2 regions of the Streptomyces purpurogeneiscleroticus genome follow, and region 2 is predicted to be linked to the other one. Evidence: riboswitches for the same ligand, from Rfam matches in the RefSeq annotation. Region 2 holds a riboswitch; the other holds the start of a gene.
What was found. A riboswitch is a leader RNA that binds a small molecule or an ion and turns the genes downstream of it on or off. The one in region 2 is predicted to bind S-adenosylmethionine.
Positions count from the first base shown of each region.

Region 1 (4,577 bases), on a different contig from region 2:
TCATTCCGAAGCCGACGGTGGAGGAGTACGAGGAGATCACCAGCGGCCACGGCCACCACTGATCTCCACGGGGGAGCGGTACCGACACCGTGACCCCGAGCACGTAGCAGAGAACGCCACCCAGAGGGCCCTGTCCGAGCACCGGACGGGGCCCTCCGGCGTATCCCCGGGCCCGATAGGCTCGCTGTGAAGATTCTTGACTCACCCAGGAGCGTGGACCATGAACGTTGTGACCCCGGATGGCGGCGGCAGCGTGGCGGCCCGCACCTGGCCGGGCGTGCTGAACGCCCTCCTCGAAGGCCATGACCTCTCCGCCGACTCCACCGAGTGGGCGATGGACCGGATCATGCGCGGCGAGGCCAGCGACGCGCAGATCGCCGGCTTCGCGGTGGCGCTGCGCGCCAAGGGCGAGACGGTCGCGGAGATCTCCGGGCTGGTCCGCGCGATGTACGAGCACGCCAACCTCATCGAGGTGCCGGGCCGCAGCGTGGACATCGTCGGCACCGGCGGCGACGGCGCCAAGACCGTGAACATCTCCACCATGTCCTCGGTCGTGGTGGCCGGCACGGGCACGAAGGTCGTCAAGCACGGCAACCGCGCCGCGTCCTCCGCCAGCGGCGCCTCCGACGTCCTGGAGAAGCTCGGCGTGAACCTGGACCTGACGCCGCGCCGGGTGGTGGAGGTCGCCGAGGAGGCCGGCATCACCTTCTGCTTCGCGGTGAAGTTCCATCCCTCGCTGCGGCACGTCGCGCCCGCCCGCAGCCAGCTGGGCATCCGTACCACCTTCAACGTGCTCGGCCCGCTCACCAACCCGGCCAAGGTCGCGGCCCAGGCCACCGGCGTCGCGGACGCCCGGATGGCGCCCATCCTGGCCGGCGTTCTCGCCGAGCGCGGCTCCTCCGCGCTGGTCTTCCGCGGCGACGACGGCCTGGACGAGCTGACGACCACGGCCACGTCCACGGTGTGGGTGGTCCGGGACGGCACCGTGCGCGAGGTGCCCTTCGACCCGCGCGACGTCGGCATCGAACTGGTGCCGGTGGAGGCGCTGCGCGGCGCGGACGCCTCGTACAACGCGGACGTCGCCCGCCGCCTGCTGGCCGGGGAGACCGGTCCGGTACGGGACGCGGTGCTGCTCAACTCCGCCGCGGCGCTGGTGGCCCTGGACCCGACGGACGCCCCGCTGAACGAGCAGATCGCGGCGGGGATGGCGAGGGCGGCGGAGTCGATCGACTCCGGTGCGGCACAGCGGGTACTGGACCGGTGGGTGGCCGCGTCGAACGCGTAACCGCCTACGACGCGAGGGGTGTCCGTATCCCGGACACCCCTTGCGGCGTTCCGATCATGTGGCATGATTCTCGCCAGGTCACGAGTGACAGCGATTAGGCCCCGGCTTGCTGTCCGGCAACCCTCCGTCCGTGGCGGGGTGCCCCGGGTGATGACCAGGCCGCAGGCAGCAAGGTCTGCGGCAAGCGCGGATCCCTCGCCAGGGATCCTGGTTATCGAGGGAGCTCTTCCGTGATGCAGCGAATGCGATAGGGCCGGTCGGCCCCTTTTTCCGAACACCCCGCCTGTGGCGCCCCTCTGTTCTGTACCAGGTGTCCGTGCGCCCGCGGGTCCTTCCACGCCCCGTGCGTGTCATTCGCCTACTCCGTACGCCTCCGGGAGACTCCGCCATGTCCGTGCGCCCTGAAACCGTCCTCGCCACCGCCGACTCCGCCGACGCCGACCCCGCCTGCACCGCGCCGCTCCCCGTCCTCGGCCGCGACGTGCGCGTCCCGCTCGTCACCGGCGGCGAGGTCGGCTACGCCGCGCTGGACTACGCCGCCAGCGCCCCGGCCCTGCAGCGGGTGTGGGACGACGTGGCCGCGTACGCGCCGTACTACGGGAGCGTGCACCGCGGCGCCGGGTACCTCTCCCAGCTGTCCACCGACCTCTTCGAGAACAGCCGGCAGACGGTCGCGGAGTTCCTCGGCTGCCGCGAGACGGACCAGGTGGTCTTCACCCGTTCCACGACCGACTCGCTCAACCTGCTGGCCGGCGCGCTCCCCGCGCACACCCGGGTGTTCGTCTTCGAGACCGAGCACCACGCGTCGCTGCTGCCCTGGGAGCAGCGCGCGGATGTCGAGGTGACGTACCTGAACGCCCCGCGGACCCCGCAGCAGGCGGTCGACACGCTGGAGAAGGCGCTCGCCGAGCGGGAGCCCTACGGCCCGGCGCTGGTGTGCGTGACCGGCGCGTCGAACGTGACCGGTGAGCTGTGGCCGGTGCGCGAACTGGCCGCCGCGGCGCACGCGCACGGCGCGCGCATCGTGCTGGACGCCGCGCAGCTGGCCCCGCACCACCCGGTGGACATCGCCGAGCTGGACGTGGACTGGGTGGCCTTCTCCGGCCACAAGCTGTACGCGCCCTTCGGGTCCGGCGTGCTGGCCGGGCGCGCCGACTGGCTGCAGGACGCCGAGCCGTACCTGGCCGGCGGCGGCGCGAGCCGCAAGGTCGCGCGGCGCGAGGACGGCGGCGTGCAGGTGGAGTGGCACACCACGGCGGCCCGCCACGAGGCCGGTTCGCCGAACGTGATCGGGGTGTACTCGATCGCCTCCGCGTGCAAGGCGCTGACCGAGGCCGGGTTCGGCAACCTGGTCGCGCGGGAGCAGGAGCTGATCGCGAAGGTGCGGGCGGGGCTCGCCGAGGTGCCCGAGGTGAAGGTGCTGTCGCTCTTCGGCGACGACGCGCCGCGGGTGGGCGTGCTGTCGTTCGTCGTGGAGGGCTGGAACAGCTCGCACTTCGCGGCCGCGCTGTCGGCGGAGTACGGCATCGGCGTACGGGACGGGCTGTTCTGCGCCCACCCGCTGGTGCGCACCCTGCTGGGCAGCGACCCGCAGGACCCGGGCGAGTGCGGCGCGCCGGACGCCCGGCCGGGGGAGCGGTCGCTGAACGCCATCCGGGTGAGCTTCGGGGCGGGGACGCCCGATGAGCACGTCGAGCGGTTCGTCACCGCCGTGACGGAGCTTGTGCGGGACGGTGCGAAGTGGTCCTACCGGACCGAGGAGGGGCGCTGCGTGCCGGATCGCGGCGCAGCGGCCTGAGCCGCGGAAGAACCGGCCGGTGGTGGTCCTGCTGAGGGACCGCTGCCGGCCGGTGGCCGTTCGGCGTTCAGGATTGTCCTCAAACGCCGGACGGGCTTGAGGGTCAGCTTTCGAGCCCGATCGCGAACGCCGCCTCCAGGTCGTGCTGGGAGTACGTGCGGAACGCGATGTGCGTCTCCGTGGAGGCGACGCCGGGGACCTTGCTGATGCGGCCGGGGATGACGTCCGCGAGGTCGTCGTGTTCGCGGACCCGGACCATCGCGATCAGGTCGTGCGCGCCGGTGACCGAGTAGACCTCGCTGACGCCCTCGATCGTCGCGATCTTCTCCGCGATCTCCGGGATCCGGTCCACGCTGGTCTTGATGAGCACGATCGAAGTGATCACGGTTGGCTCTCTCCCTCGGTCGGCCGTTCTGTGGGCTCCACCCTACCGGGGGCCCCGGCGGGGGCCTGCGGTGGAGCGTCCGGTACGTGGTAGCGGACCCAGGCGTACAGGAAGCCCAGCACAAAGCCGACGACGTGGGCCAGGTAGGCGACGCCGGGGCCGTTGACCGCGCGCTGGGCCGCCAGCCACTGGAGGACGAACCAGAAGAGCAGCACCGCCCAGGCGGGGAAGCGCAGCGGCAGGAAGAAGAGGAACGGGAAGAGGCTGGTCACCCGCGCGCGGGGAAAGAGGTACAGGAAGGCGCCGAGCACGCCGGAGATCGATCCGGACGCGCCGACCAGGGTCTGGCCCGACTCGGCGTGCGCCGCCGCGTATCCCATCAGGGCCACGTAGCCGGTCAGGATGTAGAAGACCACGAAGTGCAGCCGGCCCATCCTGGCCTCGGCCATGCCCCCGAAGACATAGAGGAAGAGCATGTTGCCCAGCAGGTGCAGCCAGCTGCCGTGCACGAAGAGCGCGGTGAGCGGGGTGAGCAGGGCCTGCGGGTCGCCGCTCCACAGGTCGCGCGGGATGACGCCCCAACGGGCGAAGTACGCGCTCTGGGCCTGCAGGAGCGATTCACCGGTGCCGTGTATCCCGTTCAGCCCCGAGGCCGGGCCGATGACGAACACCACGCAGCAGATGCCGATCAGGATGTTGGTCATCCGGGAGAACACGGTCCGCGGGGACGGAAACGAGGCCGACATGAAGTGATCATGGCGTAATAGCCACAAAGGGGACAGAGTGCCTCGCCGTGTTCCGGTACCCGGGCGGGGACGGCACCCGGTCGCCACCAGGCCGTAGGGTTACGGGCAGTACTTTCCGTACCTCCGCAGTTCGACGGCGCACCGCGAGAGCCCGCACAACCGCACCACGCTTGACGAAAGAGGACGACACAATGGCTGTTCCCCTGCCGACGGCCGAAACCCGGTGGCGCTGCACTCTGTGCGGCAACCTCACGCGTTTCGACGTGACCCGCCAGTCCAAGGTGGTGGAGTACGTCCACCTCGACCTGGCCGGTGAGCCCAAGGTTGAGGAGCGCGAGGTGCTCAGTGAGAGCATCGAGTCCG
Region 1 covers NZ_NHSG01000226.1:4,284-8,860, forward strand. Annotated here, with positions in the region: gene qcrB (cytochrome bc1 complex cytochrome b subunit) at 1-62, shown strand, start outside; gene trpD (anthranilate phosphoribosyltransferase) at 221-1,285, shown strand; SAM riboswitch class IV at 1,362-1,478, shown strand; gene CCS38_RS14655 (aminotransferase class V-fold PLP-dependent enzyme) at 1,674-3,083, shown strand; gene CCS38_RS14660 (Lrp/AsnC family transcriptional regulator) at 3,187-3,468, opposite strand; gene CCS38_RS14665 (rhomboid family intramembrane serine protease) at 3,465-4,214, opposite strand; gene CCS38_RS14670 (hypothetical protein) at 4,406-4,577, shown strand, end outside.
Region 1: another riboswitch for S-adenosylmethionine. It lies ahead of CCS38_RS14655 (aminotransferase class V-fold PLP-dependent enzyme); the one in region 2 lies ahead of thrC (threonine synthase).

Region 2 (4,577 bases):
CATCCGCACCACCGTCGACCGCGATGAAGCCGTACCCCTTCTCCGCGTTGAACCACTTGACGGTGCCCTGAGCCATTCCTAACTCCCCTATTGCTGGCCCTTGCGCAGGACCGCACTCCGCGGACCCGGGTCAGACCTCACCCCCAAGGAGGGTGTGCGCCGGAACGCGTCGACCGCCGCTGAATGTATCTGCACCAATGCCCAGCGCAACAGGTCAATCGGACGAGAATTCTGCCCACGACCATTCGCCGATTTGCGGCGAAGTCTAAATAATTCAGGGCAAGCCGGGCCGGGCATAGCTCATCAACGCGACAAAATGCGCACACACTTTGGGCACATCTTGTCGCGTTCTCATATGCGTGGGGCACGCGCGCGAAGAGGATTCACCTCAACTGTATCGCCTTTAACGACATGGAATCGCCCCGTCCGCTTTTGCTGCGGACGGGGCGATTCCGGGAGGCATATGCGGGCACCCACGAGACGATGCACAGGGGGCGCACACAGGGCGCACTAAAGGCGTGCGCAGGCGGCGACGGACTTCAGCAGCCGCCGGCCACCGCGGGGATGATCGAGACGCCCGCGCCGTCCGGCGTCGGGGTCTCCAGGCCCTGCTCGAAGCGCACGTCGTCGTCGTTGACGTAGACGTTCACGAAGCGGCGCAGCTTGCCCTGGTCGTCCAGGACGCGGGCCGAGATGCCGTTGTGGTTCTTCTCCAGGTCCGCGATGACCTCGGAGAGGGTCGCGCCCTCGGCGGCGACCTCGGCCTGGCCGCCGGTGTAGGTGCGGAGGATGGTGGGGATGCGGACGCTGACGCTCATGGGGTTCTTCTACCTTCCAGGTTCCGGGAAAACGAGTACATGGGCTCCGCGGCGCGGCGGAGCTGGGAGGCGGCGCGGGCCCGCCGAACGGGCCCGCCGGAACCCCCTACTTGTCGAGACCGGCCTCGCGGAACGCGTCCAGGCTCGGGCGGATGGTCGCGGTCGGGCCGGTGGTCGGCGCCACGGCGTCCAGCGTCTTCAGGCCGTCACCGGTGTTGAGGACGACGAGGGACTTCGCCGGGTCGATCTGCCCGTTCTCGATGAGCTTCTTGGTGACGCCGACGGTCACGCCGCCCGCGGTCTCCGCGAAGATGCCCTCCGTACGGGCCAGCAGCTTGATCGCGTCCACGACCTGCTCGTCGTTGACGTCCTCGACCGCGCCGCCGGTGCGCCGGGCGATGTCCAGCACGTACGGGCCGTCGGCCGGGTTGCCGATGGCCAGCGACTTGGCGATGGTGTTCGGCTTCTGCGGGCGTACGACGTCGTGGCCGGCCTTGAAGGCGGTGGACACCGGCGAGCAGCCCTCGGCCTGGGCGCCGAAGATCTTGTACGGCTTGTCCTCGACGAGGCCGAGCGCGATGAGCTCCTTGAGCCCCTTGTCGATCTTCGTGAGCTGCGAGCCCGAGGCGATCGGGATGACCAGCTGGTCCGGGAGCTCCCAGCCGAGCTGCTCACAGATCTCGTACGCGAGCGTCTTGGAGCCCTCGCCGTAGTACGGGCGGAGGTTGACGTTCACGAAGCCCCAGCCCTCGCCCAGCGGGTCGCCGATGAGCTCGGAGCAGAAGCGGTTGACGTCGTCGTAGTTGCCCTCGATGCCGACCAGGTCGCCGCCGTACACCGCGGCCATGACGACCTTGCCGGCCTCCAGGTCGTGCGGGATGAACACGCAGGAGCGGAAGCCCGCCCGGCGCGCCGCGGCGCCGACCGCACCGGCCAGGTTGCCGGTGGAGGAGCAGGACAGGGTGGTGAAGCCGAAGGCGCGGGCGGCCTCGACGGCGATCGCCACGACGCGGTCCTTGAAGGAGTGCGTCGGGTTGCCGGAGTCGTCCTTCACGTACAGGCCGCCGGTGACGCCCAGCTCGGCGGCGAGGCGGTCGGCCTGGACCAGCTTGGTGAAGCCCGGGTTGAGGTTGGGCTTGTCGGCCACGTCGGCGGGGACGGGCAGCAGCGGCGCGTAGCGCCAGATGTTGTTCGGACCGGCCTCGATCTGCTTCTTCAAGCCCTCGGGGTCGCCGCTCGGCAGGTCGTATGCCACTTCGAGCGGCCCGAAACATTCCTGGCACGCGAAGATCGGGCCGAGCGGGAAGCGCGTACCGCACTCGCGGCAGGACAGCGCGGCGGCGGGACCGAGGGAGACGGTGGAGGTGGTTTCTGCAGCTTGCACAGCCATGGAGGCGAGGCCCTTTCTCCTCATCTTCCTCGCGGCGCATCTCGCCGCGAGACGGATTTGGCACCTTCCCTAGCCGGGAGCCTCGCGCGGCGGACTTCAGTGTCCTGGCGGCAAGACCGGCTGGAGGGTTGCCGGGGCTTCAACGGGCCGTATCCCTCTGCCCCTCTGGATGAGCGGTATGGCCTGCGTTCGAAACACAGGCGTTTGTTCAGCGGTGACCCCGGCATGCGGTGGTCATCCGCGTTGTTCAAGACTGTAACCGAAGGCGTGCACGGTTGAGATAGTCGTCCGATGCGCGAGATGGATCACTTTAGGGAGACGGATACGTGCTGGAAGAGGTGGAGCGCTGGCTGGCCGGCCGCTCCTGGTCTGCCGCCGACCGACCGCTCGACCAGCTGCTGGCCGCGAAGAGCCGCACCGGGCAGACGGTCAGCGTAGTGCTGCCCGCGCTCGACGAGGAGGCCACGGTCGGCACGATCGTGGAGATCATCCGTCGCGATCTGATGTCCGCGGCGGCGCCCCTGGTCGACGAGCTGGTCGTGGTGGACTCCGGCTCCACCGACCGCACCGCCGAGGTCGCGGCCGCCGCGGGCGCCCGGGTCGTGCACCGCGACGCGATCCTGCCGCGGCTGGCGACGGTGCCCGGCAAGGGCGAGGTGCTGTGGCGCTCGCTGCTGGCCACCGGCGGCGACATCGTCTGCTTCGTCGACGCCGACCTGCGCGAGTTCTCCGCCGCCTTCGTCTCCGGGATCGTCGGGCCGCTGCTCACCGACCCCGAGGTGCAGTTCGTGAAGGCGATGTACGACCGGCCGCTCGGCGAGGGCGCCGGCGGCCCGAAGGCGGGCCAGGGGGGACGGGTCACCGAGCTGGTGGCCCGCCCGCTGCTCAATCTGCACTGGCCGCAGCTGGCCGGCTTCGTCCAGCCGCTGGGCGGCGAATACGCGGCCCGCCGGTCGCTGCTGGAGCGGCTGCCCTTCCCCGTCGGGTACGGCGTCGAGCTGGGCCTGCTGGTCGACGCGCTGCACACGGTCGGCCTGGACGCGCTGGCGCAGGTGGACGTGGGCGTGCGCAAGCACCGGCACCAGGACGGGCAGGCGCTCGGCCGGATGGCCGCGGCGATCTACCGCACCGCCCAGCTCCGGCTGGCACGCGGGCACCTCGTACGGCCCCGGCTCACCCAGTTCGACCGCGGCGAGGAGGGCGGGTTCGTCCCGCGGACGACCGACGTGGACACCGAGGAGCGGCCGCCGATGCGCGGCATACCGGAGTACGCGGAGCGGCGCGCGGCATGAGGACGGGGCGGCCGCACGTTTGAGCGGATCTGTCGCGGGTTAGGTCATCGGCATGGTCTCCTCCAGCTCAGGTGCCCAGGTTCTCGTCGCGTCCAACCGCGGTCCGGTCTCCTACGCCTTGGGCGAGGACGGCACGCTGACCTCCCGGCGCGGCGGTGGCGGTCTGGTCTCCGGCCTGTCGGCCATCGGCCCGGACGCCGGGGCGGTGTGGGTGTGCGCCGCGCTCGGCGACGGCGACCGCGAGGCGGCCCGGCGGGCCGCCGCCGGCGACGGGCTGCTGGACCCCGGCGACACCGGCGGACAGTCCGTCCGGATGCTGGACATCGCGCCCGAGGTCTTCGCCGACGCGTACAACGGCGTCGCCAACTCCGTGCTGTGGTTCGTCCACCACCTGCTCTACCAGACGCCGCTGGAGCCCGCGTTCGACGCGGATTTCCGCAGCCAGTGGGCGTCGTACGAGGCGTACAACGCCGCCTTCGCCGACGCGCTCGCCGAGGCCGCGGCGCCCGGCGCGGCCGTCCTCGTGCAGGACTACCACCTCACGCTGGTCCCGGGGCTGCTCCGCGAGCGCCGCCCCGACCTGCGCATCGGCCACTTCTCGCACACCCCCTGGGCGCCGCCGGACTACTTCCGGCTGCTGCCGGACGACGTGGCGGCCGAGGTGCTGCGCGGCATCCTGGGCGGCGACCGGGCAGCATTCCTGACCCACCGCTGGGCCGCGGCGTTCGCGGAGTGCTGCGCCGTGGTGCTGGGCGCCGAGGTCGCCAGAGACGGGGACGCGGGGCTGCGCGTCACGTACGAGGGCCGGACCACCCGGCTCGGGGTGCACGGCCTGGGCGCCGACGCGGACTTCCTGCGCGAGCGCTCCCGGCAGCCGGACGTCGACGAGCGGCTGGCGGACCTGCGCGGGCAGATCGGCACCGGAGAGGACGGCGCGCCGCGGAAGACGATCGTCCGGGTGGACCGTACGGAGCTGTCGAAGAACATCGTGCGCGGCCTCCAGGCGTACCGGCGGCTGCTGACCGACCGGCCCGAGTGGCGCGGCCGGGTGGTGCACATAGCGTTCGCCTACCCCTC
Region 2 covers NZ_NHSG01000174.1:13,224-17,800, reverse strand. Annotated here, with positions in the region: gene CCS38_RS10655 (cold-shock protein) at 1-76, opposite strand, end outside; gene CCS38_RS10650 (MoaD/ThiS family protein) at 540-818, opposite strand; gene thrC (threonine synthase) at 925-2,208, opposite strand; SAM riboswitch class I at 2,226-2,384, opposite strand; gene CCS38_RS10640 (glucosyl-3-phosphoglycerate synthase) at 2,535-3,500, shown strand; gene CCS38_RS10635 (alpha,alpha-trehalose-phosphate synthase (UDP-forming)) at 3,553-4,577, shown strand, end outside.